Regions from separate parts of the Bacillus sp. TCT6 genome, predicted to be linked through region 4. Evidence: riboswitches for the same ligand, from Rfam matches in the RefSeq annotation. Region 4 holds a riboswitch; each other region holds the start of a gene.

Region 1 (8,254 bases), 2.2 Mb from region 4:
ACGCGAATGTACGCAGAACGCTCCTACGCTCTTGCAATAAAAGCAAAAACGGAATATCCAGGTGGCATGTATTTAAGTATTGATGATCCAAAGCGCTCCTTACGCTATATAACAAACAATGGAGAAAAATTAATTTTGATTGGCGGAGAGAGTCATAAAACAGGTCAAGGAATAAATACGATGCTTCATTATGAAGCACTCTATTCTTTTGCTGAAGCAACTTTTGGAATAGACGAGGTTCCTTATAGATGGTCAGCACAAGATTTAATCACTCTAGATAAGCTTCCTTATATCGGACATATTAACGAAAGAAATCCAAATATATTTGTTGCAACTGGATATCGCAAATGGGGAATGACAACTGGAACTGCTGCCGCTCAGCTACTGAAGGACTCCATCCTAAAAGTCCACAGTCCCTATAAAGAACTGTATGCACCATCACGCTTCCATGCAAATCCAGATATAAAAACGTTCCTCTCCCAGAACATTGATGTTGCGAAACATTTAATTGAAGGAAAGATCGAAACCGCATTACGTAAGCCAGAAGATCTCGAAGTTGGTGAAGGATCTGTCGTACATGTTAACGGTAAACGAGCAGGTGCTTATAAGGACAAAGAAGGAAAATTACATATCGTCGATACAACTTGTACACATCTCGGCTGTGAAGTTGAATGGAATAATGGTGATTGTACCTGGGATTGTCCTTGCCATGGTTCTCGTTTTTCAATTGAAGGAGACGTTCTTGAAGGTCCAGCAGATCAACCGTTAAAACGAGTTGATAATGAGTGAACAAATAAAGAAGTTCAACATAATTACTGTTGAACTTCTTTATTTGTTATAAAACCTTTTCAGATAAATTTCAACACAGGGAGGAAAATATTAACATTAAATGAAATAATATATTCATCTACAAATTAAAAAGGGGGGGAATATTATGCAACCTTCAGCTCCACCTCATCTAGAATCTACAGAAACTATCTTTTCAAGCTCTATTACAAAACTTGTTGTTTTTATTTGTTGGCTAGCCATTTTAGCTGATGGATATGATTTAGGTATTTACGGTGCCGTTCTACCAAAGCTCCTAGAAGACAAAAGCTGGGCGCTATCACCATCGCACGCTGGCACAATTGCAAGCTATGCTTTATTTGGGATGTTTATTGGGGCTATTCTAGTTGGAACGATTACAGATCTAATTGGACGTAAATGGACGCTTATATGCTGTTTAGCACTTTTTTCTATCACAATGGGTTTAGCGGCTATCGCTCCTTCTCCTGAGTTATTTGGATTATCTCGATTTATAGGAGGAATCGGATTAGGCGGTGTTATCCCAACAGCTTCAGCACTTACTGTTGAATATTCACCCAAAAAAAGGCAATCTTTTATTTATGCTCTTATGTTTACTGGCTATCCTTTAGGTATCGTGTTAGGTGCTATTTTGTCTATATTTATGTTAGAAGATTTCGGATGGAGAATTATGTTTGGTATCGGAATGATTCCACTACTCCTCATTCCTTTCATTATTCGCTATTTACCTGAGTCCATTCAATTTTTATTATCACGTAATCGCCAAGAAGAAGTGAACCAAATTCTTAATCGTTTTCCAATTGAATTTCATGTGAAAAATAAAACTCATCAAGCTCCATCTACTATACAAAAGAAAAATGGATTTACTACGTTATTCTCAAAAGAATACATAAAAGCAACGCTACTTTTTTGGATCACTTATATAATGGGAATGTTTTTAATATACGGTTTAAACACTTGGTTACCACAGATGATGCGCCAGGCAGGATATCCTCTTGGGTCTAGTCTGTCATTTCTACTTATGCTAAATATTACCGCAGCTATCGGCGCATTATTCGCTGGAGCAATTGCTGATCGTATAGGAGCAAAAATTGTTATTAGCATCTCTTATCTTATGGCAGCTATATGTATCGGACTATTAACAATCAAACCATCTGTTACAATCATTTATCTTTTAATTGGCCTTGCTGGTATTGGATCAGTCGGTATTACTCAAATATTAAATGCATATGTAACACAATACTTCCCATCACATATCCGAGCTACCTCCTTAGGCTGGGGACTGGGGCTTGGCCGAGTTGGTGCAATTGCTGGCCCAATTCTTGTCGGTATTATTATGACAATGCAATATGACTTAGCATGGAATTTTTACTTATTCTCCTTTGCAGGTCTTATCGCAGCTATATCTGTTTTCTTCATTCCTACAAAATAAAAAGGGCACAAACTTACTTGTGCTCTTTTTCATATGCTTCAAACAACATATCTCGAAACAATGTATTTAAACTCTCAATATCGATTCCTGATCCCTTTTCAATTCCTTTTACATATTCCTGATAGTAATGAATTTGTTCTTCTAAAAATTGATTTAGCACCTTAATTTTCAATCCAACATCTAATTCAGTACCTGCTTTTTTCTTTATTAACAACTTTTCAATTTCATCTAATACACTACGTTCTAATGATAATTCTGTAATCAATCGGTCAAATTCTACAGGAGGTAAAGTCGTTTTCTCTTCTAGCCACTTACAAGCTAAAATGGGACGTAATACATAAAAGTACTTTTTCAGCTTTACATTCTCACCTTGCAAAAATTCACGATAATTTTTCGACGCCATATGTAAATAATGATATATCGTTGCTTTTGGATCAAAATTCTTCTCACTCATCTGTTGAAGTAGTTCTGGAAAATTAGAGTTTTTCGAATAAAAAATTGGTGATCGAATCCACTCAAGTAAAGCAGGATTCGACTTCGCGAATAGTTGCAATGCCTTTTTAATATCCCAACCACTTATATCTAAATCATCGCTAATTGGATATTCAATTACATCTCGTTTATCATGAATTGATAAATACCATTCTACTGGATGTATATAAATAAACCTAACATCATAATCGCTATCTTTCGATGGAAACCCCCAAGCACGACTCCCTGATTCCACCGCAAATAAAATTTTCACATCATTCTCTTTTTCAATTCTTTCTAACTCCAACTCGATTTTCTCTCTCATTTCATAACAACTCCATTTTTTGATTATTTCCTTGGAAATTCGACAATACACTATTAATTTTACTACATACTAAAAAAACTGTCAGAAATTACTGACAGCCTAATGAAACGTCTATTGTTGCTTTTCAATTACAGTAGCAGCAATTCGTTCAAACTCTTTTTGAATCTCCTCTTTATATGCATCTACTATTGAAAAATCCATAGCAGCAATATAAATTCGTTCTAATTTATCACGAACCGATTTTGCTTTCGCTAAGAAAGACATCGCCTCATTCATTTTTGCTTTATATTGAATGGAGACATCACGAATTTCCTTCGCATATTTCTCATCCGTCCCTGGCGTAACAATAAGGGCATACATATCAATAATTTCATCACCCTCGCGACTTGGAAAATATTCATGTGGTGCGGTGCTATCAAAAATTGCAAATCCTAATTCTCTTACGATAACCATATCAAGACTATTCGGGTCAAATCCGCAATGATATACTTCAACTTCAAACCCTTTTTCCTCAGCTGCCTTAGCTAACTTTTTGAGCATCGTTGATTTTCCAGAGCCTGGGCGCCCTTTTATAAAATAACGATGTGGTAACCCTTCTGTTAAATTAGGAACAAAATCAACTGCTCCTTTCGGTGTAGCAGCTCCTAAAAAACGATGTTTTACAAGCGATTGTCTCCCGCTTTTATCTGCAAATAATTTCTGGATTAGCTGATTGGTTAGTTCATTTGCTTTATTAAAATCTATATTATCAATATATATCTTCTCCCACTCATCATGTATAACCAATGCCTCTTTAAAACGTGCGTAAGCAGACTGAAAAGCTTTGCTTGCTTCTGAAACAAATCTTTCAATTTCTAACTTCTGCTTTCTTAGTTTATCTGAGTCCCAAGCAATTCCTAAATTTATATACTCTTCAACAACTCCTGGCATTTTTGGCTCAATAACATGCGGCGATGTCCCATCAACAATTCCTACTTTTAATTTTGGGATAATTACACCATCAACCGATTTATTATCAGAAGAACAATGTAACAATTCAATATCATATCCTTTTTCAATCCATTCACGACCTATTGCCTTTATTAAAGAAGATTTTCCCGTTCCTGGGCCACCCTTTAAGATAAATAATCTGTCTAATCCTTTTAAATTCTCTTCGTATAAATTGTGAAATCCCCTAGCTGTATTACCACCAGCATAATAATTTAATACATTTCCTGTCACTGCACTCACTCCTTCGCAGCATTCTATTTACATAACCTACAATATGCGAGCAGCTTTATTTGGGTGAATACCTATTTTGTATTGCACGAAAAAAGGAAATGAATTACAATTTAACTATCGGAAAATTACGATTTCAAAATTAAATACTTCTTTATCAAGAGAGGCAGAGGGACCGGCCCTTTGAAGCCCAGCAACCTCAGTTTATACAAACTGAATAGGTGCTAATTCCTGCAAAATGCATTGCATTTTGGAAGATAAAACTCAACTAGCATGTAAAGCTCATCTTTCTTGATACTGAAGGATGAGCTTTTTATTATTTGAAAAATATATATTGGAGGTATGTAAAATGAAAGTAATTGATTTATCGCAAACATTTGAAAATAATATGTCTCAATTTCCTGGAACACCTAAAATACAACTAGAAGCTGTTACAAGTGTTGAAGAATCAGGCTATCAAGTTACAGATTTTCATTCTGTCGTTCATGTTGGCACGCATTGTGATGCTCCTGCGCATTTTATTTCAGGCGCAACGACCATCGATCAATTACCGCTGGATCAATTTGTAGGTGAAGCTGTTCTTATAGATGTAACACATATTCAAGAGCGAAAATTACCTAAGGCAGTATTGCATAATACTGACATAAAAGAAGGTGATATTGTTATTTTTCATTCTAATCTATCCACCAAATGGAATACAGAAGCTTATGAGAAAGAAGCATTTTATCTTTCTGAAGAATTAGCTGAAGAATTAGTTCAATTAAAAGTAAAATCTATCGGTTTAGATTTCATTTCTCCTGATGAAGTCACAACAGAAACATCACCGATTCATCACATATTACTAGGGAATAATATTTACTTAATTGAAAACTTAACAAATCTAGATGCTATCGAAACAAAACGTTTCTTTTTCTCAGCCGCACCTTTAAAAATTAAAAATAGTGACGGTGCTTTCGCAAGAGCATTTGCTGTTATATTTTAAACACAACCTATAAAGTGAACCTTTAATCAGTGGGGGTTTTGTTCATCCCACACCTAACTTCTTTGCTTCCGCTGAATTTTGAGGTGGGGGTCTTACTGCCCGGCAAATAGCGGGATTAAAAAAAGCAAAGGCCACTACTGGTCTTTGCTTCTATATTTTCTATTTAAATTAAGAAAGAATTGTTCCACACGGGGACGCACCCAAGCTAAACAATCTATCTCTTTCTTCTTTGTGCAAGCTATCTCTTCTCCATCTACCATTTCAACAAGTTCTAGTTCTAACAGTTGCCTCGTGAATGCTAACATATTCACTTCTTCAGATGGATACTCTTCTTTTAATTTCTCCTCAATTTCTCCCAATAAAAAACCGTCACGCATCATTGCCAATGCATCAATCCAAAGTGGCGGCATTTCATATTTTTCTCCTGTAATTGTATCTTTTACAATATAATTCTTTTGCTCTTTTCGAAATTGAATCGTGTGTAAACATACAGTCGAATTTAATGTTAATTCCATCATACCACCTCTTTCATAATATCTGCATAGAAAAAAGGATGCGCGTGCACCCCTTCTTATCTTTTCATAACACTACTGAACCGTTACATGAGTAATCAATCTCATGTCGATATTTTCCTCCATTATAAACGAAGTATTTTATAAAAAAAACCCTTCTTGAAACATTTTATAAAATGTTTATATTTACACAACAAGAACACTTTTCTGAAAAATCTTTTCTCCCAATACATTAAACGGTCGGCAGAAAAATTTCTACTTTCGTTCCTACTCCTAGACTACTTTGGATCGTGATACTCCCTTGATGTTCCTTAATAATTTTATATGTAATCATTAATCCAAGTCCTGTACCAGTCTCCTTTGTTGTGTAAAATGCCTTGCCGATTTTTTCCAACTTTTCATTCTCTATACCAAATCCTTGGTCTTCAACAGAAATACACAAATGTCCTTGCGTTTTTTGATATGCACGGATATGAATTTCTCCGCCCTCTGGCATTGATTCTATTCCATTTTTAATGATATTTAATAACACTTGTTTTAATTGCTTATCATCACCGTTTATAGCCGGTAAATTCCCATCTACTTGTAAATGACATTTAACTCTATATTGCATTGCATAACTTTCCATTAGATGCACAACATATAGAAGGATGTCTCGTATATTACACCTTTCATAATTTGTTGGCTTTGGTTTTCCTAACAACATCAATTCACTAACAAATCCATTAACCCTTTCAATTTCTTGTAACATAATGTCGTAGCTCATCGTATCAGCTGGATTTCTTTCTTTTTGCATTTGCGTAAACCCTTTTAACGCTGTTAACGGATTTCGAATTTCATGGGCAATTGTTGTAGACATAGTTCCAATCACAGCTAAATTTTCCGTCTCTTTCATATTGTTCATCATTTCAACCACTGTTCTTACATAAGATTGAAATCGTTTTAATAAAGAATGTGAAATAATGAAATAGAATACACATAAAACAAGTGGAATTACCACTTTTAAATCTTGTAATAGCAATGTGAAAAATACGTACTTTCCAATTACACTAAAGGAAACTAAATAAAAGTATTTTCTATTCACGAAAACTGGGGCAAATAAAATTAATAACATTTCTACCATACTACCATGTTCAAAAGGTCTATCCGTTCGCAAATAAATCATTAAATTATTAACAAGATTGATAAACATGTACCCAAATAAAAATAAATATTTTACAGAATATACATACCCTCTTTTTTGAAGGTATATAGAAATAGGAAATATTGCTATTACAAATATAGGCACACCTATCCCAAGACTACCTTCTGGCCAACCTACCGCTGTTCCACTAATATTCATAGCAGGATACACAAAATAATATATAGCGTCATATAAAAAGAATATAATATAGAATAATAATATAAATACCTTTAAGGCTCTTCTTTCTTCATAAATCAAGCTCTTGTATTTGTTCATATAAAAACTCCCCTTGATCGATACAAAAAACTTTCATTGTTATCTCCTTAAAGTATAAGTATGAAATTGCTTTCAGGGCAATATTTAACCTTATAATACTAAAAGGAAGGAGATCTCTCCTTCCTTTTGGTAACAAATTACACCCATCTTACCCTGTCATGTAACAATCCATCAGTAAAATTATTATGCCCCATTACAAAATCCTTCATATATAAATTTAAATACTCACCGTACTTACTTTCTGTATTTAATAACAACTCCTCGACGTAATAAGCACCTTGTTCAAATCGATCTAAAAGTAAACTGGACAAGCCCGCATAAATCCCGCACCCTACCTGAAAATACGTTGCATTCGTTTTATATTTACGAAAAACTTGGCTACTATTCATCACATTATACATATATGTCTCACTATTTTCATAAACGAGTAACACACCGACCAAGTCCTCTCCAGCAACCTCTTCTTCCGCTGGATTAAACACTTTACGATTCCAGTTCCATAAATCTTCTACTTGGTCTAAATTCTGTCTAATTATATTTGTTGTATACTCATTAATTCGGTAAAGAAAACCAACTTCCATATTAAAGTTTTTCCCTAAAATTAATACTTCCTCATGTGGCATTAAACAACCATAGAATTCTTTTTCTCCCAACTTCACTTTATACTCTGAAGCATATACATCTTCATAAAAGTAAAGAGGACGATGTTGACTCATATACATCGGATAACTCCAGATTGCTTCATCTAAAAATCGCTCTACTGCCCATGAAGCATAAAGTGTATGTGGCTTTATAAGCGCTGTATCATTCAAAAACGACGTGTCATGTTCTACAATATAACATGCTCTTGGCCTTTCATTTGGTCGTTCCTTCATAAGTTCAACAACCATCCATTGAACAACACCTGGATTCATACCTGAACCTATAATCGCTTTTGTATTTGTAAATTTCTCTTTCTCCTTCTCAAACCTTGTATATCTTTCCGTAAGCTGAAAGCCGATTAAGCTATCGTCCTGATCTACGGCCTCATTTTCCAAGGCTGAATTAATAT
Region 2 (7,232 bases), 1.4 Mb from region 4:
TTGTCAATTACTTTTTGAAAAAATTTAATTTATCAATTCGATTAATGGCTTCCCGTAATCTATCTTCTGTATGCAAGAGACCCACACGGATATACCCTTCGCCATGTTCACCAAATCCAACACCAGGAGCAACTGCAACATGTGCTTTTTCTAGTAAAATATCAGCAAATTGCTCAGAGGTATATCCTTTTGGAACAGGAAGCCATGCAAAGAATGACCCTGTTGGAATGTTTACATTCCAACCAATTGATTGACAAGCCGAAATAAGAGCGTTTCGTCGAGATTCGTAACTATTTACAAGGTCTATTACGCAAGACTGTGAACTTAATAGTGCTTCGCGGGCAGCATCTTGAACTGCACCAAAAATACTAACATACATATGATCTTGTAATAAGTTAATGGTTTCAATGACACTTTCATTCCCTACTGCAAAAGCAATACGCCATCCAGCCATATTGAAAGTTTTCGATAGAGTGTAAATTTCAATACCTGTATTTTTAGCACCGTCTGCTTGCAAGAAACTAACAGGTTTTTGACCATCGAATCCAATCGCACCGTAAGCAAAATCATGAACCACTAATATATTATGTTTATTAGCAAAATGAATAGTTGCATCAAAAAAATCTTTTGATGCAGTAGCACCTGTAGGATTATTTGGATAGTTTAAAAACATTAATTTTGCACGCTCGGCAATAGAGTTATTAATTTTTGTGTAATCTGGTAAAAAGTTATTTTCTGCAATAAGCGGCATTGTTTCAAATTGTGCTTTTGCTAAAGCAACTCCTGATAAATAATCTGGATAGCCTGGATCTGGAACGAGAATCGAATCACCAGGGTTTGTAAAACAAACTGGTAATTCTACTAATCCAGCCTTTCCACCAAACAATATAGCAACTTCAGTTTTCGGATTTATTATTACATCATATTCACGTTGATAGAATGTTGCCACGGCTTCTTTTAAACTTTCATGTCCGCGAAATGGCGGATATTTATGATGAATGGTCTTTTCTGCAGCATCTTGTAAAGCTTTTACGATATGCTGCGGTGTTGGTTGATCTGGATTACCTTGACCTAGATTAATAACATCGTGACCAGCTGCAACGAATTTGTTAACTTTTGCAACAAGTGAAGCGAAAAATTGTGTTGGCAATGATGTTACTATCTCAGAAGGTTGAAATAATTTCATACTTTCCACCTCTTTTGAAAGTTGTTACAATTCTAGTGACAAATGATATAATCTTTCCAGTATTTTGTAAAGAGAAAAATAAGAATGGGGCTGAAAAAATGAAAGTCGCATGTATTCAAATGGATATTGTTTTTGGGGATGTAGAAAAAAATATTGAGAATGCTAAAAATAAAATAAGCGAAGCGATGAAGGAGAGACCGGATGTTATTGTCTTACCAGAATTATGGACAACAGGATATGATTTAGCAAGACTTTCTGAAATTGCAGATAGGGATGGATTGGAAACGAAAGAAAAGTTGAAAGAATGGTCGAAACAATATGGTGTACATATTGTTGGTGGTTCCATAGCGAAGCAAACAGAGCAAGGTGTTACAAATACAATGTATGTGGTAAACAAGGAAGGAGAACTAGTCAATGAATATAGTAAAGTGCATTTATTTCAGCTTATGGATGAACATAAATATTTAATCGCTGGAAATAGTACAGGTGAATTTAAGTTAGATGATGTAGAGTGCGCCGGCACAATTTGTTATGACATTCGTTTTCCAGAGTGGATGCGCGTTCATACTGCAAAAGGTTCAAAAGTTTTATTTGTTGTAGCAGAATGGCCATTAGTTCGTTTAGCACATTGGCGTTTGCTATTGCAAGCAAGAGCAGTTGAAAATCAATGTTATGTTGTTGCCTGTAATAGGGCAGGAAAGGATCCGAATAATGAGTTTGCCGGTCATTCTTTAATTGTCGATCCTTGGGGCGAGGTTGTTGTAGAAGCAAATGAAGAAGAATCAATTTTATTTGGAGAGCTTGTATTCGAGAAAATTAAAGAAGTACGTAAAGGAATTCCAGTTTTTGCGGATCGTCGTCCAGAATTATACAAATAAAATGTTGACAAGTGATTTTTATTCTTGGTATAGTCTTCAACATAAAGTTAAAAATTCAAAAAATTATACAACTCTTATCAAGAGCAGGTGGAGGGATTTGGCCCGATGAAGCCCAGCAACCGACCGTAATACCATTGTGAAATGGGGCGTTTATTACGCCAAAAGGCACGGTGCTAATTCCAGCAGAAAGTAAAACTTTCTGGCAGATAAGAGGGGAGAAGATAAACTTCAAACCTCTTTCTTAGTGGAAAGAGGTTTTTCTATGTTAGAAAAACCTCTGAATTTAAAAAGGGGGAGAAGACGATGGGATATTATTCATTAACAGAAATAACAGCTGTACAATATGCGAAAGATCATGGCTATTTTGAAGCGAAGGCAAATGTCGTTTGTCATGAAATTGGAGACGGAAACTTAAATTACGTGTTCAAATTAGATGATGGAGAGAAATCAATTATAATAAAACAAGCACTGCCCTATGCGAAAGTAGTTGGTGAAAGCTGGCCATTGTCTATAAAAAGAGCAACGATTGAAAGTAAGGCCTTACAAATTTTTGCGCAGTATGTACCGGATTATGTTCCAGCAGTGTACAGTCATGATGAAGAGTTAGCGATAACGGTAATAGAAGACTTATCAAGACTAACAATTACAAGAAAAGGATTAATAGGCGGAGAAGAATATCCGCTTTTATCCCAGCATATCGGCCGTTTTCTAGCACATGTTTTATTTTACACTTCAGATTTTGGTTTACAATCAGAAGAGAAGAGGGTACTAGAAGGTACCTTTGTAAATCCGGATCTTTGTAAAATTACAGAGGATTTAGTGTTTACAGATCCGTTTGGACATTATGATACAAATGATTATGAGCCAGATTTACAGCTCGTGGTTGATGAACTTTGGAGTGATAAAACTTTAAAACTAAAAGTAGCACAATATAAATATAAGTTCTTAACAAGAAAAGAAACTCTTATTCATGGTGATTTACATACTGGTAGTATTTTTTCGTCACCTTCTGAAACGAAAGTGATTGATCCAGAATTTGCGACCTATGGCCCATTTGGATTTGACATAGGTCAATTTATTGCAAATCTATTATTAAATGCTTTATCTAGAGAAGAAGAGAAAAGAAGTGTACTATTTTTCCATATAGAAAAGACGTGGAGTTATTTTGTAGAAACTTTTACAAAGTTATGGATTGGAGAAGGTGTAGAAGCATATACGAAAGAAAAACAATGGTTACCAATTATTTTGCAAAATATCTTTACTGATGCAGTTGGATTTGCCGGATGTGAACTGATTCGTAGAACAATTGGTTTAGCTCATGTAGCAGATTTAGATGAAATAGAAAATAAAGAAACAAGAATTCAAGCTAAGAAACAAGCGCTATCCTTAGGTAAAGAACTAATAAAATATGAATCTAAAAGTGCTGATATTCAACTGTTTCGAACATTATTTCAACAGACAGTTTCAGGGGGCGTAAAAGCGTGAGTACAATTGTTACTGTTCCGAGATCTGTAAGCTGGAAAGGTGATGCAATTGCGGTATTAAATCAAACGAAATTGCCGCATAGCACAGAATACAAAACATTGACGACTATTGAAGAGGTTTGGAAAAGCATCATAATGTTAGAAGTACGAGGAGCGCCTGCAATTGGAATTGTAGCTGCATTTGGCTTAGCGCTTGCATCAAAAAAATATAACATTGTACATATTGAAGAATTTCAAAAGAAGTTTAATAGAGATTGTAATTATTTAGGAACGTCACGCCCGACAGCAGTAAATTTATTTTGGGCAATTGATCGTATGAGAGAATCTATTCGAGAGATTACTACAATAAAAGAAGCACAAAAAACATTAGAAGAAGAAGCGCTTCGCATTCAGCAGGAAGATGAAGAGGTGTGCCGAAATATTGGGGAATATGCGTTAACATGTTTTAAAGATGGCGATAATATTTTAACAATCTGTAACGCTGGAAGTATCGCAACTGCCAGATATGGAACTGCATTAGCTCCCTTTTATATTGGAAAAGAGAAAGGTGTGCGTTTACATGCATATGCGTGTGAAACGAGACCAGTTTTACAAGGTGGTCGCTTAACGACCTGGGAATTGAAGCAAGCAAATATTGATGTGACCCTTATTACAGATAATACTGCAGCTCATGCTATTCAAACGAAAGAAATAAATGCAATTATTGTAGGGGCGGATCGAATTGTCGCAAATGGAGATACGGCAAATAAAATAGGGACAATGAATTTAGCTATTTTAGCAAAGCACTTTGATATCCCATTTTATGTTGCTGCGCCACTGTCAACATTTGATGTTACGAAAGAAACTGGAGCCGAAATAATTATTGAAGAAAGAGATGAAACAGAAGTTACGAAAATCTTTGGAAAACAAGTAGCACCAATTGGAACGAATGTTTATAACCCTGCATTTGACGTAACACCGAACGAATTAATTACAGGAATTATTACTGAGAAAGGTATTATAAGCGGGGATTATAAACGAGAAATTGCATCATTATTTGAAAAACAGGCTAATACATAATAGCTTGTTTTTTTATGCCTAAATGCAGTGTTTTCTCTTACTTATATAATGAAAGGAGGAGAAGAGGATGGAAGAGTGGATCAAGATGATAGGTAATGTAGGGTTTCCAATTGTTGTAACATTATATTTACTCCACCGTATTGAAAGTAAATTAGAGGGGGTAATTGTTGCAATTGAGAAGCTCCCGCGGCAATTACTAAAGTACGAAGATCCTCGCAATAAAAAATAAAGTTTGCTCTTCTTGAGCAAACTTTATTTTTTATTGAGCAGTATAGCCACCATCGATAACGACAGCTTGACCAGTAATACCTTTAGCTTTTTCACTCGCTAAAAACATAGCATAATCAGCGATTTCTTGTACTTGTAATAAGCGCTTTTGTGGGACGAGTGGATAAATAACATCTTCTAAAACATTTTCAAGTGGTACATTTCGTGTAGTAGCTAAGTCTTGTAGTTGATTACGTACAAGAGGGGTATCGACATAACCAGGGCAAAGGGCATTAACAGTAATACCATGCGTAGCACCTTCTAAAGCGGCAACTTTTGTTAATCCAATTACGCCATGTTTTGCACTATTATAGGCAGCTTTTCCAGCAAACCCGACCAGGCCGTTAATAGAAGCGACATTAATAATACGACCATATTTTTGTTGTTTCATAATCGGAAAGGCATGCTTAATTGCGATAAACGGAGCAATTTGCATAATTTGAATTAGCAGCTCGAACTTTTCAGTTGGAAAGTCTTCAATGGGTGAAACGTGTTGCATTCCTGCGTTGTTAATTAATATATCTAATGAACCGAAATGATCAACTGTTTGAGAAATTGCTGCTGTAATTTCCTCTTCAGATGTAACGTCACATTTTAAACCGATAGCTTGAAAACCTTCATTTTGTAATTGTTCAGCAGCTTCTTTCGCACGTTCTTCAAGACGATCAGTAATCACAACTTTTGCACCTTCTTTTGCAAAAGTACTTCCCACTTCATATCCAATACCACTCGCAGCACCTGTTAAAAAGACAACTCGATTTGTAACCATGATGAAAAACATCCCTTCATAATAAAGTTTTCATAGTGCACTATTTAGAGAGGTTATAATGAAATTCCTGCAAACATTTGGAAAAAATATCGCTAGCTATCTTGTTTTGCAAAATAGTCTTTGCTATACTATTTTGTAAAGCAAGATACTTACGCTTATCTATCTTGTAAAACAAGATAGTAGGAGGATTTGAATTATGTCGACAAGTCAAATGCTGAAAGGGATCTTAGAAGGATGCTTACTTGCTATTATTTCTGAAGGCGAAATATACGGTTATGAAATGAGTGAGAAGCTAGCAAAGTATGGTTTTACAATGGCGAGTGAGGGAAGTATTTATCCGTTATTAATACGAATGCAAAAAGAAGGATTAATAACAAGCGTAATGAAGGAATCTCCATCTGGTCCAAAGAGAAAATATTACACATTAACAGAAAAAGGCGAGGAAGCACTTGATGAATTTATGGATCGCTGGGAAGCGATGCAAAGTAGTGTAGAACGTTTACTTGAAGGGAAGGGAAGGAGAAAATAATGTCATCAAGTGAAGCACAAAAGTTTTTGTTAGATATGAGATTATTTTTGACGGCAAAGAGTGTGAAAGAAAGTGATATTGAAAACTTTTTAGAAGACGCAGAACTTCATTTAATAGAAGGTGAGAGTGAGGGGAAGAGTGTAGAAGATATTTTCGGAAGCTCACCGAAAGAATATGCAAATGAACTTGTAAAAGTGATGGAAAGAGATAGACAGGAAACGTGGAAGCAAATTGGTTTTACAGTAATGAATATCGTATCTTTTTGGATTATTGCTTCTATCTTAATAGTGAGTAATGGAATGTTACAGATTTCACTTATTCAGTGTATCGGTTACAGTTTTTCATTGATTTTAGTTGTTATGGGTCCTAATTTTCTACTTCGCAAAATGACCTTCGTCACAAGCTTTACAAAAACATGGTTTTCTATGTGGTCTTTAGTTATGATTGCTCCATTGTTTTTATTAGGAGCTGTTACGATATTAGATGTGATATATCCTACAAAAATGCTCACATTCACCGAAGTCCAAAGTTATATATTAGCTGGTGGGATTTTTATCATCACAGTAGCTATAAATATATATTTTGAAGGATGGTTTAAAAACTTATATTTAATCATTCCGCTTTCTATGATGTTAATGTTTAAAACATTTACATCTGAAGATCTTATGCCAATGCTATTTCAAATTATATGTTTATGCGGAAGTTTGTTTATTTTAATTTTCCTTGAAATTATGATGAAGACGAATAGAAGAGAAACGGTTAAATAAGGGAGTGATAAAAGTGCTATCGAATGAAGGACAAAAGTTTTTAGATGATACTCAAGGGTATTTACGAACGAAGGGCATTAGAGAAGCTGATATTATTTCCTTTATAGAAGATGCGGAAGTTCATTTAATAGAAGGAGAAAAGAGAGGGAAGAGTGTAAATGATATATTCGGTCATGCTCCAAAAGAGTATGCAAATCAACTTGCCAAAGAGATGGAAGTTGATAAAAAAGGGAATTATAAATTATTGCTTTACTTTATTATAAATTTATTAGCATTCACGATGATGAAGAGTG
Region 3 (8,254 bases), 2.1 Mb from region 4:
CGTACTTGAATCACTCGCATGTGGCACACCTGTCATTGGTGCAAATAGTGGCGGGGTTAAAAATATTATTACAGATGGAAAAACGGGAATTCTTTGTCCCCCTAAAAATGAGGATGCATTTCTATCATCCATTTATTCTTTATTGCAAAATGAAGAAAAACTTGAGCAGATGGGAATAGCAGCTTCATCTTTTGCAAAATCAAAAAGCTGGGATGAGATCTTTCGCGGCTTACTTAACCAGTATGAAGAAGTCCTTCAGCATACCGCATCAGAGTTACTTGCTTGAACAGAAAAACTCCCTTCAAAAAACGAAGGGAGTTTATTACACACTTGTAAATTTTAGTTGAATGAATGATACATAAGGTGAAATATCATTTATTTCCATATTCATTATAGCAAAAATAAACATAACTAAACAGACTTGTAATAAAAACCCATAAAAATTAATATATGGTTATACAGTGTTTTTGCTGTATAATGATTTTAAGAATTCCCCTTAAAATCAACTTACTCACATACCTTTATACAGCAATTGTTCCCCAATTCTGTATATCAAAAAACCTTTCATTCATTTGAAAGGTCTTTTTGAGCCTGCACATATTCTTCTTTTGTATTTACATTTATAAACCAATCTGTATTCGCTTGTACATCTTCTCCAGCAACATACTTCACATTACATTGTGATAAAAGCTGCCCCATACTTCTTTTCTCTTCCTGAAGTAAAGCATAAATCTTTTCTTTCACGCGGTTATGATACGCTGCAAGTAGCGGCTGTTTTCTTCCATTAATAATAGGTACAACTGCATCATATTCATTGCTCGTTTGCTCCAGTAAAATGGTAAACCATTCATGCGAAACATTTGGCGCATCGCAAGGCATAATAGCATACCAATCTGCTTCTATGTATTCCATTCCTGATACAATACCGGCCAGCGGTCCATTCCCTTTATAGTGCGGGATATCTTCTATAACAGGAACTTGTACGAATTGCTCTACTCGCTCTTTTATATCAGAATGACTAATGACTACAACTTCTTGGAGCGCACTTGTCATCTCTTTCAAAATATGCTCAATAAAAGTACTACCTTGCCAGCTCGCTAACGCTTTCGGCTCACCAAATCTACTCGACATACCGCCCGCTAATACAATTCCAGCCCACCTACTCATTGGCGATGTAGCTCAAATGTAATATGGCCTAATTCCGGTAAAATTAATTTATTCATCGCAAGGCGAACCGCCCCGCTCGATCCTGGCATCGAGAAAACTACTTTGCGCCCAATTGTACCCCCAATCGCTCTACTTAACATTGCGCTGCTCCCGATATCTTCTAAATAACTAATCATGCGGAACAACTCACCAAACCCGACAATCTCTTTATCTAATAGAGCTGACACTGCTTCAATTGTTACATCACGCTTCGTAATACCAGTACCGCCATTTGTTAATACAACATCTACATCTTCCTTATGATAACCAGCTAACACTGCTTGCTGAATACTTTCTTTATCATCTTTTACAATTTCATAAGAGGTTACTGTATGGCCCGCTTCTTTTAACAATTCATGTAATAGTTGTCCGCTCTTATCCGTTTCTTCCGTACGTGTATCGGAAATCGTAACAATCTTGCAACGCACTTCTTTTGGGGCTTGTTTTTTATGTTCAGTTACACTCATTTTTTATCTTTCCTTTCTTAAAGACTTTTCTTCATTTTATCATACATATCTTTACACAATTATGTATGAAGCCAATCATGCGACATGATACAATATAAGTATACTAATCCACAAAAAGGAAAGTGCACTTTCTTATACTCCTAGACTACACATCTTTAGCTACTCCTTATATTTTCTACATAATAGAATTCAATTTTAAAACTTGTACTAAAAAATAAATTGGAGGTCTACATATTATGGAACTATATAAAAAATTAACAACAACATTTATCCTCTTATTCATCGCTTCAATCACTGTCGGCTTTTCCTTAAAAGGCGCAATTCCATACGCTACATTAGTAAGCATTATATTCGCGACACTATTTTTACTAAGCAGTGCCTTTTGCGCAAGTAAAGCACGTCAAATGAACGGTTGATTACATATGTTCCAGAAGAAACCCACCCTTTGTAAATCATGTAAAAAGGAAATACAAACGTATGAAAAGGCTTGGATTCATATGCCATTTCCAGCAAGTGGCATGACTAATATGAAAAAGTATATTGAGCTAGATGGAGAAGTATATTGTAGTTCATGTATTCAAATTGTAAGTAAAACGAAATAAAAAAAGCTTTGCGCTCACCGCGCAAAGCTTTTTTTCATATATTATAGACCAGCTTGCTCTTTTAAAGCTGCAGCTTTGTCTGTACGTTCCCATGAAAGATCTACATCAGTACGTCCGAAGTGGCCGTAAGCTGCTGTTTGTTTGTAAATTGGGCGACGTAAGTCTAGCATTTTAATAATACCAGCTGGGCGAAGATCGAAGTTGTTACGAACTAGTTCTACTAGTACGTCTTCAGATACTTTACCTGTGCCGAATGTATCAACTGAAATTGATACTGGTTGTGCTACACCGATTGCGTATGCAAGTTGTACTTCTGCTTTGTCAGCAAGACCAGCTGCTACGATGTTTTTCGCAACATAACGAGCTGCATATGCTGCAGAACGGTCAACTTTTGTTGCATCTTTACCAGAGAATGCACCGCCACCGTGGCGAGCGTATCCACCGTAAGTATCAACGATGATTTTACGTCCTGTTAAGCCAGCATCACCTTGTGGTCCACCAATTACGAAGCGACCAGTTGGATTAATGAAGAATTTCGTTTCTCCATCCATTAATTCTGCTGGTACTACAGCTTTAATTACGTGCTCTTTTAAGTCGCGATCGATTTCTTCCCATGTAACATCTGGGTGATGTTGTGTAGAAATTACGATAGTATCAACACGTACTGGTTTACCATTTTCATCATACTCAACTGTAACTTGCGTTTTTCCATCTGGACGTAAGTATGATAATGTATCATCTTTACGTACTTCAGTTAAACGGCGAGCTAATTTGTGAGCAAGCGAGATTGGAAGTGGCATTAATTCTTGTGTTTCATTACATGCAAAACCAAACATTAAACCTTGGTCTCCTGCACCAATTGCCTCAATCTCAGCGTCAGTCATTTGACCTTCGCGTGCTTCTAGCGCTTGGTCAACACCCATAGCGATGTCAGCAGACTGCTCATCGATAGATGTTAAAACAGCACAAGTTTCTGCATCGAATCCGTATTTTGCGCGTGTGTAACCAATGCCTTGAATTGTTTCACGAACGATTTTCGGAATATCTACGTAAGTAGAAGTCGTAATTTCCCCCGCTACCAATACTAAACCAGTTGTTACAGTTGTTTCACAAGCTACACGTGCATTTGCGTCTTTTGATAAGATCGCATCTAAAATTGAATCAGAAATTTGGTCACAAATTTTATCTGGATGTCCTTCAGTTACAGACTCAGATGTGAACAGATGACGTTTTTTTGTCATGTGGTAAACCTCCCTACAGTAATTGTATATATTGTACGGAACTCATCCTTAATTTGCCACAAACTGCGACATACATTTATTCTCCCACACAAGCATACAGAAAAACCTTTCCTACTTTACATAGAGGAAAGGTTTAATTTGCTACTTGCATACTGCTTTTTGCCCTTCGCTCTTATCGTTCGAGACCTGTAGCCTCGCACAGGTTTTAGCACCTATTCACCTGCATTTATCAATACAAGTGAGGTTGCTGGGCTTCATCGGGCCTGTCCCTCCGCCAGCTCGGGATAAGAGAGTATCCGTCCCAACCTATACTAAAGAAATGATATTCATTTGTCAATTAATATTCACATTTTCCTGAAAGTTTTTCTCAATACGCCTAAAATGAAATATTAATAGGGAAATAATACATTCACACAAACAAAAAGAAATAAATAGTATACATTATTTATATAATTGTGTTATACTCTTGTTGGGGATTACGAGAAATATTTCATTAAATGAAAAGGATGGTATATAAATATGAGTACTGTGAATGTCCAAATTGGTTTACACGAATTATTGAACGGAAGCAATGCACAGATTCAACTAAGTGTTCCGCAATTAGTGGAAAAAGTATTAATGCGAAATGAAGGGAAATTAACTTCTACTGGTGCCGTTTCTGCTTCAACAGGAAAATATACAGGACGTTCTCCTAAAGATAAATTTATTGTGAAAGAAGCATCGGTTGCTGACAAAATTGCTTGGGGAGCTGTGAACCAACCGATTTCTGAAGAACATTTTAATAAATTATATACTAAAGTTTTAGAATACTTAAAAGAAAAAGAAGAGTTATTCGTCTTCAAAGGATTTGCAGGCGCTGACCGCAATTACCGCCTACCAATTCAAGTTATTAATGAATATGCATGGCACAATTTATTTGTACATCAATTATTCATTCGTCCAACTGAAGAAGAATTAACAACTCATGAGTCAGGGTTCACAATTGTTTCTGCACCGAATTTCAAAGCTGATCCAGCTGTTGACGGTACAAACTCTGAAGCATTCATTATGGTTTCATTCGAAAAACGTATTGTACTAATTGGTGGTACAGAATACGCTGGAGAAATGAAAAAATCAATCTTCTCTATTATGAACTTCTTACTACCTGAACAAGATATTCTTTCTATGCATTGCTCTGCAAACGTAGGTGAAGAAGGTGACGTAGCACTATTCTTCGGTTTATCTGGAACAGGTAAAACAACTTTATCTGCTGATCCAAACCGTAAATTAATCGGTGATGATGAGCACGGTTGGTCTGATAACGGTGTATTCAATATTGAAGGCGGTTGCTATGCAAAATGTGTAAACCTTTCTCACGAGAAAGAACCACAAATTTTCGATGCAATCAAATTCGGATCCGTTTTAGAAAACGTTATCATTAATAACCAAACGCGTATCGCAGACTACAACGATACTACTTTAACAGAAAATACTCGTGCTGCATACCCTATGCATGCGATCGACAATATCGTACTGCCAAGTGTTGCTGGACACCCAAATACTATTATTTTCTTAACTGCTGATGCATCTGGCGTATTGCCTCCAATCAGTAAGTTATCAAAAGAGCAAGCTATGTATCATTTCTTAAGTGGTTACACTAGTAAACTAGCAGGAACAGAGCGCGGTGTTACATCTCCGCAAGCTACATTCTCAACTTGCTTCGGTTCACCATTCTTACCACTTGATGCATCTCGCTACGCTGAAATGCTTGGTGAAAAAATCGAGAAACACGATGCGAAAGTATTCCTAGTAAACACTGGCTGGACTGGCGGCGAATACGGCGTTGGTAAACGTATGAACTTAGGTTATACTCGTGCAATGATTCAAGCAGCATTAAGCGGTGAACTTGCAAAAACTGAAACAGCTAAACATGACATCTTCGGTCTTGAAGTTCCACTTCACGTACCAGGTGTACCTGACGAAGTGTTAATGCCTGAACAAACTTGGGCTGATAAAGCTTCTTACAAAGCAAAAGCAATCGAGCTTGCAAATGAATTCAAAGAGAACTTCAAAAAGTTCGAAAGCGTTTCTGAAGATATTATTAACTTAGGCGGCCCAATCGCTTAAATTAACACTTTCTGTTGGAATAACCCTTTACTCATATGAATAAGTGTCGTGTAACCGTAAAGTTTCGCGTACTCACCGACAAAACCCAATGCGGCTTAACGGTTACACACACTTACATAAAAAAGAAGCTTACGTTTTTACGTAAGCTTCTTTTTATATCTTATATAAAGTGAAACGTTAATCTCTTCATCTGTGACTTAGTTCAATAAATTACAGAAAATTCATTTTATACTCATTCATTTTTAGTTTTTTATGATACAATTTACATATACAGGAAAGGGTGAAGCCTATGAAAAATTTTTCTCGTGCAGGAAAAATTTTATTCATTTACGGAGCGATCCAAATTTTTTGGGGACTTGTAATGCTTAACGTTAATTTATTTGAGCATACAAGTGAAACGATAAAATATATTATTCTAATTATCGGAATAATTTGTTGTATTATATCCAAATTTTTTAAAGAACATAAAAGTCCTACTAATACGTGATTTCATGTTAACTTATTAGAAGCAGAAACCTGCATTTCAGGCAAAGTTTCGCTTCCTGTTGTACTATCCATCACTGAATCACTTATCCCAGAGTAAACCTATTTCCACAGGGACAAATCACGGTTTCGAACATATAAATTATATCCCTACTCATTACATCTCTCTGGTTTCACATCGCATGAGGCTAAAAGAGGCTCTGACCGCTTCTATCCCTCGCTGGATCCTCTATTCCATCCAAAAGAGGTTTTTTATCTTTTTATCTTTTTTAGCTCTTCGTTAATTCTTTCTCATCTTTCATGCTATAGTATCCTAAATTCACAACGATTAAGAAATAACCACCCATAATCCCTACTGCAAATGCCCACATAACCATGTGGTGCTCAATTTCGTACATAATAATAGCACCCAAAATGGCAGCTGCAAAACGGTTAAACATACCGAGTGTCGGTGCTTTCGTCTTCTTTACAATACTATCTCCAAGCTTCTCAATTCTTCTCCCTAAAAGCCAAACGCAATACATACTTACAATAAGCCCAATTCCAGCGCCTAAAAAGTGTGCTGAAAACGGTGTTAACATCCAACCTAGTAACAAAATACCTAGTATATAATACGATTGGATTTTAAATGATCTTAGTGACATACTAATCATGCTGTACCTCTCTTCATTCGTTCTTATCTATTCAACAAAAAATTTCTTTCAAATTCATATTCCTTACATCCATTTCACTCAAATTAAAAACAACATAAACCGTATGTTTATGTTGTTTAAATGTTTTTAGGAAATAATATTATACAAGATTTCGAACATCATATTCTCATATTTTGTGACGGTTTTCCAAACTTTTTTCGTCCATTTATGAAAAAAATGATATCAATCTATGAACATACGGATATGATGTAATAAGCACACAAATAAAGGGGGCGTCTAATGATTTATTTTTTAATGGCTCTCATTCACCTCATTATCCCTGCACTTATCGGACTTTCATTGTATTGGTACACGAAAAACCATAGCATTTTTTACGCTGTCCTCGGTGTTCTTCTTCCAGGTATTATTCTTATTACACTCTTCCGTATTCCATTTTTAAACTTAATTCCACTTATTACTGCTATCTTATTTCTCATCTTCTTACCAAAAATAAAAAAATAGGAAAGCAGATCATAGGTGATCTGTTTTCCTATTTTGATATAGGTTCCCCTGCAATAGAATGAACTTTTACTTTCTCCGATTTCACAAACCATAAACCGACAAAAATGATAATTCCACCGATGATTTGTTGAAACGATACATATTCATTTGCCCAGACAGCTGCAAATAAAACAGCTACAAGCGGCGTTATATACATATATACCATCGTATGTGACGCCCCAATTTTTTGAACACCAACATACCACATGACTAAGCCGAATACTGTTACAAAGAAAATGGAATATAGTAAGGCGAATAGTGTCATTCCGTGTGTAATGTGAAATGGCATTATAAATACATATGGTCCACTTAACAATAAAAGCGGAATCGCGCCAACTAAGGCTGACCATGCGGTAACACGTAGTGCTGAATATTTTTTAATTAATGGTCCTGCTAAAACAGGATAAAGCCCCCAGCATATTGATGTAATAAGTCCAATTCCATTGCCATAAAAAGAACTAGCAAGTGAATGTCCTGCTACTAAAACTAATGCTGCACCACTAAAGGCAATGATAGAACCTATGAGCTTTCGAGAAGAAAACTTTTCTTGTTTCAGAAAAATCGCAAATACAGTTGTAAAAATAGGTGAAATAGAAATGAGTAAAGAGGCATTTGTAGCGGATGTATATTTGACAGTTTCCATAAATAACGTTTGATACAGTACAATACCTACAACGCTAACGATGATTAATCTAGGTATATCCTTTCGCTCCATATAAACCGACTTTTCAATAAAAAAAGTAAGAAGTAACAGGAGCGGTGCCGCCGCCATCATACGAAGTGCGGTAAACTCAATTGTTGTAAATTCTAAAAGTCCATACTTCGCAATTGTATAGTTAATCCCCCAAATAATAACAACACTTAAAATTAATAACTCAATTCCCCATCTTCTCATGCGTATCCCCTCCGCAAAGAAAATTATACAGAAAATTCAATCATGTGTACATTTCATTATG
Region 4 (8,254 bases):
AGTATATTTGTTTTTTATTTCATATATGATAGCAGGCATTATTTGAAAAAATACAAAATATTACTGATTACCCTTTGTTCTAGTATCCCGCTTATTTTATGTATGCGATACCCTATCTATATGGATGAAAGTTGTATTCATGATTTAAGACAAATTCCGGTCATAATAGGTACGCTTTATGGTGGATTCCCTGTCGGTATCATATTGTTTACAATTTTATTAATTACAAGATTTATATTTTATGGCTTTAATATGCTAACAGTCGTTGTTTACGGAATAATGTTCATCGTTACAGCACTCGCATCTTCAAAATTTAATACATATAATAGAAAGCTTAAAGTAGCTTTTTCCATGTTTTTAACCTTTTTCCTAGCAATATTTACAACTGTAATTGTATTAACTTTATCAGATTTTGAAGTGAATAATTTGTATATTATTTATTTCATGGTATTACCGACTACTTTAATGTTATTTATTGTTTATATAAATGAAGTTATTAAAGATGCTGTATTAATGCGCTCAAAATTAATTAAAATGGAAAAAATGGAGATTGTTAGCCAACTCGCTGCAAGTATATCGCACGAAGTAAGGAATCCTTTAACGGTTGTAAAAGGATTTACACAGCTTTTAAAAACACCAAATTTAACTCCTGAATCAAGAGACGAATATATTAAACATATACTTGAAGAGTTAAATCGTGCCCAAGAAATTATCGATGATTACTTAACGTTTGCCAAACCTTCTCCAGAAAAATTAGATCAAATTTCAGTAAAACAAGAGTTAAATCGAGTTATTAATATGATATTGCCATTGTGTAATATGAATACGATACATATTACACAGGATTTTTCTGAGGCAACCATTGTTGGTAATAAACAACACTTTCAACAATGTTTTTTAAACTTAATAAAAAACAGTATTGAAGCAATGCCTAATGGTGGTACCTTAAATATTTCCTCATCTATCAATAATAGTAAAGTTGAAATACGAATTGAAGATAGTGGAGTTGGAATGTCACAGGAGCAAATACATCGATTCGGTGAACCGTATTTTAGTACAAAAACGAAAGGCACCGGTTTAGGTACGATGGTTGCCGTTAAGATTATTGAGACGATGTATGGAAGTTTAAAAATCCGAAGTATCGTTAGTAAAGGAACGACTTTAACGATTACGTTCCCAAAATATAGTAAGAATACGCATTAAAACAAATAAAAAAGGAGCATAGTCGCTCCTTTTTTATTTGTTTCGATACATAAGTATCTTCAATGTTTTTTAGTTTACATTTGTGAAGACTAATTAAAAATTAGTATCCTCCGCCCCAGCAGCTGCATCCTACAATTATTAATAGAATGAATAACACAACTAATAAAGCGAAACCTCCACCAAAACCACAAGAACCACCGTAACTCATATTTTCTCCTCCTTTTGGTTTGAAAACTAATAGGTAGTTGATCATTTTAACTGGTTCGTATTATACATTATGTGTATATCCCTTTTTTGAGCATGTCTACATAAAAATAAGTAAAAGCACTCGTTTAAAGAGTGCTTTAAAATGGATACCAAAAGTTTTGAAATACGTTTAATTTTAAATATACGGCAACAATGAATATGAAAACACCGGCAAATAAAGCGATGAAATCTTCACGTTTCGCCTTACTTGTATAAAACCATGTACGTTTATCCTTCTTTCCAAATCCTCTTAAATCCATTGCATTTGAAACCGTATCTATTCTTTCTAGAGAATGAATGATTAGTGGCCAGAAAATTAAAACACGGTTCTTCATACGAACCCATAAACTTGCTTCTCCTTTTTCAAAAGCCACTCCTCTCGCTTCTTGCGCGTGTTTAATAATTTTATACTCAGACTGGATGTCAGGAATATAACGCAGTGCAATATTTATTGCATATGTAATCTTATAATGAATACCAAATTTACTTAAACTACTTACAAATTCACTTGAATCTGTCGTGTAAATAAAAAGAAGTGTAAATGGTAATAACGTAAAATACTTTAATGAAAGTGTAGCTGCATAAAATAATGTTTCATATGTAATTGTTGCATATCCAATATGTAAAAACGAGGTATATGATTCAGTTAATTCAGATCCATGAGTGGGTGTAATAAATAAAATCATGACAGAGTTTAATAAACTAAATGTAAATATGACACTAAAAACAATTAAAATTTTACGAAATGGAATTTTAGCAATTCCGATTCCAATACACCCAATAATAAATAAAATTAGCAACAACCTAAAATCAAAAAACAAAAAAGTAATCGTCATACAAAAAATAAATAAAAACAATTTTACTACCCCATCCATACGATGAAAATATGTACTATGCACCTTCCTCCCTCCTATTACTGTCTAAATAAAGCTCCATAAATTTTTCTGGACATACAATCCCACTAAATTTAACAAGCTTGGTTAAAGAACTCTCTCTTAAGTTGGCTCTTTGTAAGGTTTCTTGATCACCAAATACATTAGACACTGTATCATCCGCAATAATTTTCCCTTCATGTAGAACTACTGCACGGTCTGCATATTCTAGTGCGAGATTCATATCGTGAGTGATAAAAACAAATGAGATTCCCTTTTTAGCTAGTTTTTTAATAAACGACATAAATTGTTTATAATGATAATAATCTTGTCCCGCTGTCGGTTCATCTAATATGATAAGCTTGGGATCTATTGTTAATACAGATGCGATTGTTACTCTCTTTTTTTGCCCATAGCTTAGCGCTTGAATTGGCCAATTACGAAATGGATATAAACCACAAATTTTTAAAGTTTCTTCTACTCTATTCTTAATTTCTTCCTTAGAAAAATTATTTAATTTTAATGTAAATGAAACTTCTTCAAAAACAGTGGGCTGTGTAATCATATGATTTGGATTTTGCATCACGTAAGATATGGTTTCCCCACGTTTACGAATAGACCAAGAACTAATATCTTCACCCTCTAACAAGATTTCCCCATTTTTCATTTTGTTTATGCCTATAAGACTATGAGCTAATGTTGATTTCCCTGCTCCATTATGTCCCAACAGTGCCACAATTTCTCCTTCATATATTGAAAGGTTTACATTTTCTAATACTTTTTGTTTATTAGGGTATGAAAATGATAAATTCTCCACTTTAAGTAATTCCTTGTTTTTAGTATTACCTTTTAATATGACTTGTTTCTCCATCCACTCTCTTATAACGTTGCTTACCTTTTCCTTTTGAAGGTTTTCCATTGGATATATTACGTCATTATTACTATCAAAATGTAATCTCTTTAATGCTTCGATGTAAATAGGCTCTCTTAAGCCAATACATGGTAATATATTTGACGCTAAGATTTCTTTTGGTGTTCCTATTGCAATGACTTTACCTTCATCAATTAATATAACTTTGTCTAAATCCAGCTTTAAAATTTCTTCTATTCTATGTTCGATAATAACAATCGTTTTATTATATTGCTCATGTATATCTTTCATAAGTTCTATCGTATGTAAGGCGCTTAGCGGATCTAAGTTCGCTAACGGTTCATCGAACAATAATATATCCGCATTTGTTGTTAATAAACCAGCAAGAGAAACTGTTTGTTTTTGACCTCCTGATAATTCATGTGGACTTTGTTTATGAAACGTATGCATCTTCACCTTTCTTAATGAGTCCGAAACAATCTTTTTCATATCCTCTTGATTTACACATTCATTTTCTAAATAAAAAGCTACATCTTCTTCTACTGTCATACCAATAAATTGAGCATCTTGATCTTGCAAAATTGTTCCCACATGTTTACTCTGTTCAAAAATACTGCCTTCCCTCGGGTCTTTACCGGCAATTAATACGTTACCTGTACTAATCCCTTCATAAGAAAATGGAATTAGCCCATTGATACAATGAGCTAATGTCGACTTTCCTGAACCACTTCGTCCAGCAATTAGCACTTTTTCCCCAGGGTATATATGAAAGGTAATATCACTTAAAGTAGGCTGCGCAGCATGCCCGTATTGAAAGGTGAATTGTTCAAACGAAATAATTGGTTGCATGTTAACATCCCTACTTTTCAATTTTTAAATGTGCATGTTTCTTATTGGATTTCGCCAAGCCAATTGTAAGTGGCAATCCAAGAACTAAGAATACGATAACATCGGAAATTGTTGCTCCTAATACTTGTATAACAATTTTGTCAAATGGTTCTCCCATCACAATAATATCGAATGCCCCAGCAAATATAATAGCAATGACAATACCAACTAACCCAGTAATTGCTAAATAAGAAATATCTCCCTTGTTAAATGACCCGTTTTTCACACTAAAACCAACTCTTTTTTGAATAAGACCCATTGAAAAACCAATAATCCCTGAACTAATAACCCAGCCCCACCAAATCCCCCAGCCAGCAATCGTATCTGTTACGGTATGACCGATAAGTCCGATTAAGAGTCCTGCCACTGGACCAAATAATGCTCCAAAAACAGTTAATATAGCTAATGCTGGTTTAATAAATGTATTCGGTGCAATAGAAAATCCCCAAAGTCCTAATATCCCGTATAAGGCTGCTCCAATCCCGATTGCTACTACTAACTTTGTTGATAATTTATTCATTACAATTCCCCTCTCATATTGGTCAACTTTTATTATTCTATATTTATTTTAAAAATGAATTATGCATCGACACTTCCTTTCTATACAACAAAAAAATGACCTCTTACATAAGAGGTCATTTTCTTTCACGTTCAAGAATCCTCTTATCTTTCAAAAAACACATCGTGTCCTCTGCGGAATTAGCACCTTCCTATAAAATTGCATAGGGGTTGCTGAGGTTTCTTAGGGCCGTTCCCTCCACCTCTCTGGATAAGTATTAATTTGTAATTCGTATTATGGCACTAAAAAGCATAAATTTCAATACTTTTCTAACTATTTTTATTTTTCGTTAAATAGTACATTTAAATCATTGTATTCTTATCGGAATTATGAAATAATAAATTCAAAATCGTTTCGGGAGGAATGCATTATGAAAGTTATTGGTTTAATTGGGGGATTAAGTTGGGAATCTACATCATTATACTATAAACATATTAATACACTTACACTCTCTCAATACGATCAAAATGCGAAGCTAGTTTTATATAGTATGGACTTTGGAGAAGTAACTACTTTATTACAAAACCATCAATATGAAGAAGTAAAAAATGAACTAGTCACGGTTGCAAAGAAGGTTGAAAAATCTGGGGCTGACTGTTTATTAATGTGTTCAAATACTGTACATCTATTTGCCGAAGAAGTAGAACAAGCAATCTCTATCCCGCTTCTTCACATTGGCGATGTAAGTGCTAAAGAAATGGTAAAACAAAATATAAAACGTATCGGACTATTAGGAACAAAACAAACGATGGAGCAAGATTTCTATAAATCACGATTAGCGAAATATAACATTGAGACAATTATCCCAAATGAAGAGGAAAGAACAGTTATCCATCATGTCATATTAGATGAATTAAGTAAAGGGATCATTTCAGAAGCATCTAAAGAAAAGCTATTACAAATTACAAAGTCATTAATTCAAAACGGCGCTGAAGGTATACTATTAGGCTGTACTGAAATACCTTTACTCATCTCCCCAAATGATCTTACTGTTCCCGTTTTTGATACTGCTTTTTTACATGCAAATACTGCTGTGCAATTTGCTGGATAAGAATATACAAGCATAAAGGTACGAACCTCTATGCTTGTATATAGTTACGACTATTTCCCCCGCTATTTACGGGCAGTAAAACCCCCAACGATTAAAGTTTCACTTTATTTAAAAGAGATTCAATAACTGCAATTACTTCTTTTGAACCACCACATTCTAAAAAGCTATCATTAAGTTTTCGTATACCATGCTTATACTTTTCGTTTGAAAGAACATCTGTTACAGCCTCTTTTAAAGTGTGCACATTAACATGTTCTTTCAATAGTCTACGCGCTGCTTCCAGTTCAGTTAATCTTTGCGCTATCATAGGCTGATCTTTATCATGCGGTATTATTACAAATGGGACATTATAATGAATGGCATCGTGTACGCTATTCATGCCGCCATGTGTAATAAAAACATCCGCTTCATTTAATATTTCTGATTGAGGTACGTATGGAGCAATTATAAAATTATCTGGTGCTTTCTTAATTTTAGAAATATCATTTCTATCACCAATTGCCATTACAACTATCCCATCAAAATCTGAAAAAGTATCAATACAAGTATTAAAGAATGGTTCGAGTCCTTCAAGCAGTGTTCCCATTGAAATATAAATAACTTTCTTCTCTTTAAGTGATTCCAGTGGAAACTTTATATTTGTTTTACGCTTTGAAATACTCGGTCCAATAAAAATGTTATTTTCTCCGAACGATTCGCTATTAGGTTGGAAATAACGACTTGTGTATACGAGACAAACATCACCCTTATTATTCATAAATTGAAGATTATTCTTTGGTTTTACTCCAAATTCATGTTCCATCTGGTTTAGTAATTTTTCAGAGATCTCCTCTGGTTGGAATGGTATATCTGCATTTGGATGAAAAGGTAATGTCTTCAAAAACTCTGAAGGAATTAAAAATATAGGCGAGGACACTACACCTGGAACTTGTAAATACTCCTTTACTAACTCTCCCGCACCAAATATATCATAAATTACGAAATCAAAATTTATGCTTTCACTTAATTGTTTCGTAATTTCTAATATATATAAAGAAGTTTGAACATGCACATGAAAGAAAGCATTTAACCCAGATGAGGTTTCAGCATCAATAGAAATCTCCTTTAATAGATCCGGATGTGTATGTACAGTAGCTCCTAAATCTTCAATCCTATCTTTAAAGTTTGCAGTTGTAATATAATGTACATTATCCCCTCGTTCAGTAAAGGCTTTCACTAAATTTAATGTAGGGTTTACATGTCCCTCTGCTGGAAAATTAACTACTAAAATATTTAGCACTTATTCCTCACTCCTTACATTTCACTGTTTTAATTAAAGCATACTGTTATTTGTACATGTAATCGTCCCCTAATAGTCCTAAAATGCTTGCTACATTATGTTGATAAATAATTTTCAGTCATCAACATAAAAAAAGCATCTACCTATGTAGATGCCTAACCGTGATAAGGAGTGTTCTGTGAGGTTAGAACAAGCTTCTCTGCTTGTCCTATGCTATCAATATATGATTTATTTTATAAAACGTGAATAGTTAATAGAATTATTTTATCCATTTTATATGATCAAATGGATAAAATACCATTTCTACTTTACCTATTATATTTGACTCATCAATAAGTCCAAGTGTATTCCTACTATCTTTACTATGATTACGATTATCCCCTAACACAAATAATTTATGCGTAGGAACTTTTATTTCTCTCAAATTTGAAAAACGATTGGATACTTGTGACATATCTAAATGTATATACGATTCATCACGCTTTTTACCGTTAATAAATACCTCATCCTCTTTTAGTTGTATGTTATCCCCCGATAATCCAATAATTCGTTTCACATAGTAAGTAGGCTCGTCTTCTTTTTTTATAATGACAACATCTCCATGATGAAAAGACGATAAACAGACGTTTACCTTATTAACAAGTATATAATCTTTTTCATTCAAAGTAGGTTGCATCGAAATTCCTTCTACCATACAAAATAAAAATGACTTATTAATAAAAATAACCCCTATTATAATTAAGATGTAGCTACATATGTTCCTCCAATATTTTAGAATAAACGGCTTCATATATACCTCATTTCTAATCTATTCCCAGATAAAAACGCCTCTAGTTCACATGAATGCTAGAGACGTTTCGTCCATTTTAATTCTCTTTAGAGGCATCTGTTTTTGGCGCTTCACCAGTTAATCGCTTATTTTTCAAATCAAAATAAGCATCTAAAACTTCTTTTCCAATATCGGAGTTAATGCCCGATTTATCATTTTCAACCCACGGTACTACAACAGAAAATGCTACTTCTGGATCATCATATGGCGCATATCCAGCTAATGTTAAGTTATAACATTCTCTACGATCGCCTTTCGCATTTCGCCCAATTTCATTTTCTCCACCATATACAGTTTGTGCGGTCCCTGTTTTACCAGCTGGTTTATATGGTGCTTTTTGGAACGCTCTTACTCCCGTTCCATCTCCTTCTTGAAATACTTTTCTAAATCCTTCTTTTACTTGATTAATATATTCTTGTTTCATATCGATTCTATTTAAAACAACGGGTTCTATTG

The links. A riboswitch is a leader RNA that binds a small molecule or an ion and turns the genes downstream of it on or off. The one in region 4 is predicted to bind S-adenosylmethionine.
Region 1: another riboswitch for S-adenosylmethionine. It lies ahead of AC0ONG_RS00575 (cyclase family protein); the one in region 4 lies ahead of AC0ONG_RS11640 (ECF-type riboflavin transporter substrate-binding protein).
Region 2: another riboswitch for S-adenosylmethionine. It lies ahead of mtnK (S-methyl-5-thioribose kinase); the one in region 4 lies ahead of AC0ONG_RS11640 (ECF-type riboflavin transporter substrate-binding protein).
Region 3: another riboswitch for S-adenosylmethionine. It lies ahead of metK (methionine adenosyltransferase); the one in region 4 lies ahead of AC0ONG_RS11640 (ECF-type riboflavin transporter substrate-binding protein).

The regions. Positions count from the first base shown of each region.
Region 1 covers NZ_JBVYHX010000001.1:126,491-134,744, reverse strand. Annotated here, with positions in the region: gene AC0ONG_RS00595 (FAD-dependent oxidoreductase) at 1-789, shown strand, start outside; gene AC0ONG_RS00590 (MFS transporter) at 935-2,236, shown strand; gene AC0ONG_RS00585 (nucleotidyltransferase domain-containing protein) at 2,250-3,032, opposite strand; gene AC0ONG_RS00580 (PRK06851 family protein) at 3,144-4,253, opposite strand; SAM riboswitch class I at 4,402-4,514, shown strand; gene AC0ONG_RS00575 (cyclase family protein) at 4,600-5,232, shown strand; gene AC0ONG_RS00570 (hypothetical protein) at 5,367-5,747, opposite strand; gene AC0ONG_RS00565 (ATP-binding protein) at 5,977-7,203, opposite strand; gene AC0ONG_RS00560 (hypothetical protein) at 7,341-8,254, opposite strand, start outside.
Region 2 covers NZ_JBVYHX010000001.1:3,725,280-3,732,511, reverse strand. Annotated here, with positions in the region: gene AC0ONG_RS18885 (pyridoxal phosphate-dependent aminotransferase) at 8-1,186, opposite strand; gene AC0ONG_RS18880 (carbon-nitrogen family hydrolase) at 1,201-2,064, shown strand; SAM riboswitch class I at 2,136-2,277, shown strand; gene mtnK (S-methyl-5-thioribose kinase) at 2,368-3,549, shown strand; gene mtnA (S-methyl-5-thioribose-1-phosphate isomerase) at 3,546-4,607, shown strand; gene AC0ONG_RS18865 (YvrJ family protein) at 4,675-4,836, shown strand; gene AC0ONG_RS18860 (3-hydroxybutyrate dehydrogenase) at 4,867-5,643, opposite strand; gene AC0ONG_RS18855 (PadR family transcriptional regulator) at 5,840-6,172, shown strand; gene AC0ONG_RS18850 (DUF1129 domain-containing protein) at 6,172-6,939, shown strand; gene AC0ONG_RS18845 (DUF1129 domain-containing protein) at 6,953-7,232, shown strand, end outside.
Region 3 covers NZ_JBVYHX010000001.1:4,406,618-4,414,871, forward strand. Annotated here, with positions in the region: gene AC0ONG_RS22560 (glycosyltransferase family 4 protein) at 1-286, shown strand, start outside; gene AC0ONG_RS22565 (molybdenum cofactor guanylyltransferase) at 565-1,167, opposite strand; gene AC0ONG_RS22570 (MogA/MoaB family molybdenum cofactor biosynthesis protein) at 1,164-1,673, opposite strand; gene AC0ONG_RS22575 (hypothetical protein) at 1,910-2,089, shown strand; gene AC0ONG_RS22580 (hypothetical protein) at 2,096-2,275, shown strand; gene metK (methionine adenosyltransferase) at 2,317-3,516, opposite strand; SAM riboswitch class I at 3,686-3,807, opposite strand; gene pckA (phosphoenolpyruvate carboxykinase (ATP)) at 4,036-5,622, shown strand; gene AC0ONG_RS22595 (hypothetical protein) at 5,912-6,109, shown strand; gene AC0ONG_RS22600 (ATP synthase subunit I) at 6,375-6,758, opposite strand; gene AC0ONG_RS22605 (hypothetical protein) at 7,038-7,259, shown strand; gene AC0ONG_RS22610 (DMT family transporter) at 7,288-8,193, opposite strand.
Region 4 covers NZ_JBVYHX010000001.1:2,299,263-2,307,516, reverse strand. Annotated here, with positions in the region: gene AC0ONG_RS11660 (sensor histidine kinase) at 1-1,203, shown strand, start outside; gene AC0ONG_RS11655 (YjcZ family sporulation protein) at 1,304-1,411, opposite strand; gene AC0ONG_RS11650 (energy-coupling factor transporter transmembrane component T family protein) at 1,548-2,348, opposite strand; gene AC0ONG_RS11645 (ABC transporter ATP-binding protein) at 2,341-4,041, opposite strand; gene AC0ONG_RS11640 (ECF-type riboflavin transporter substrate-binding protein) at 4,052-4,600, opposite strand; SAM riboswitch class I at 4,741-4,856, opposite strand; gene AC0ONG_RS11635 (aspartate/glutamate racemase family protein) at 5,010-5,690, shown strand; gene AC0ONG_RS11630 (macrolide family glycosyltransferase) at 5,782-6,969, opposite strand; gene lepB (signal peptidase I) at 7,229-7,759, opposite strand; gene AC0ONG_RS11620 (peptidoglycan D,D-transpeptidase FtsI family protein) at 7,836-8,254, opposite strand, start outside.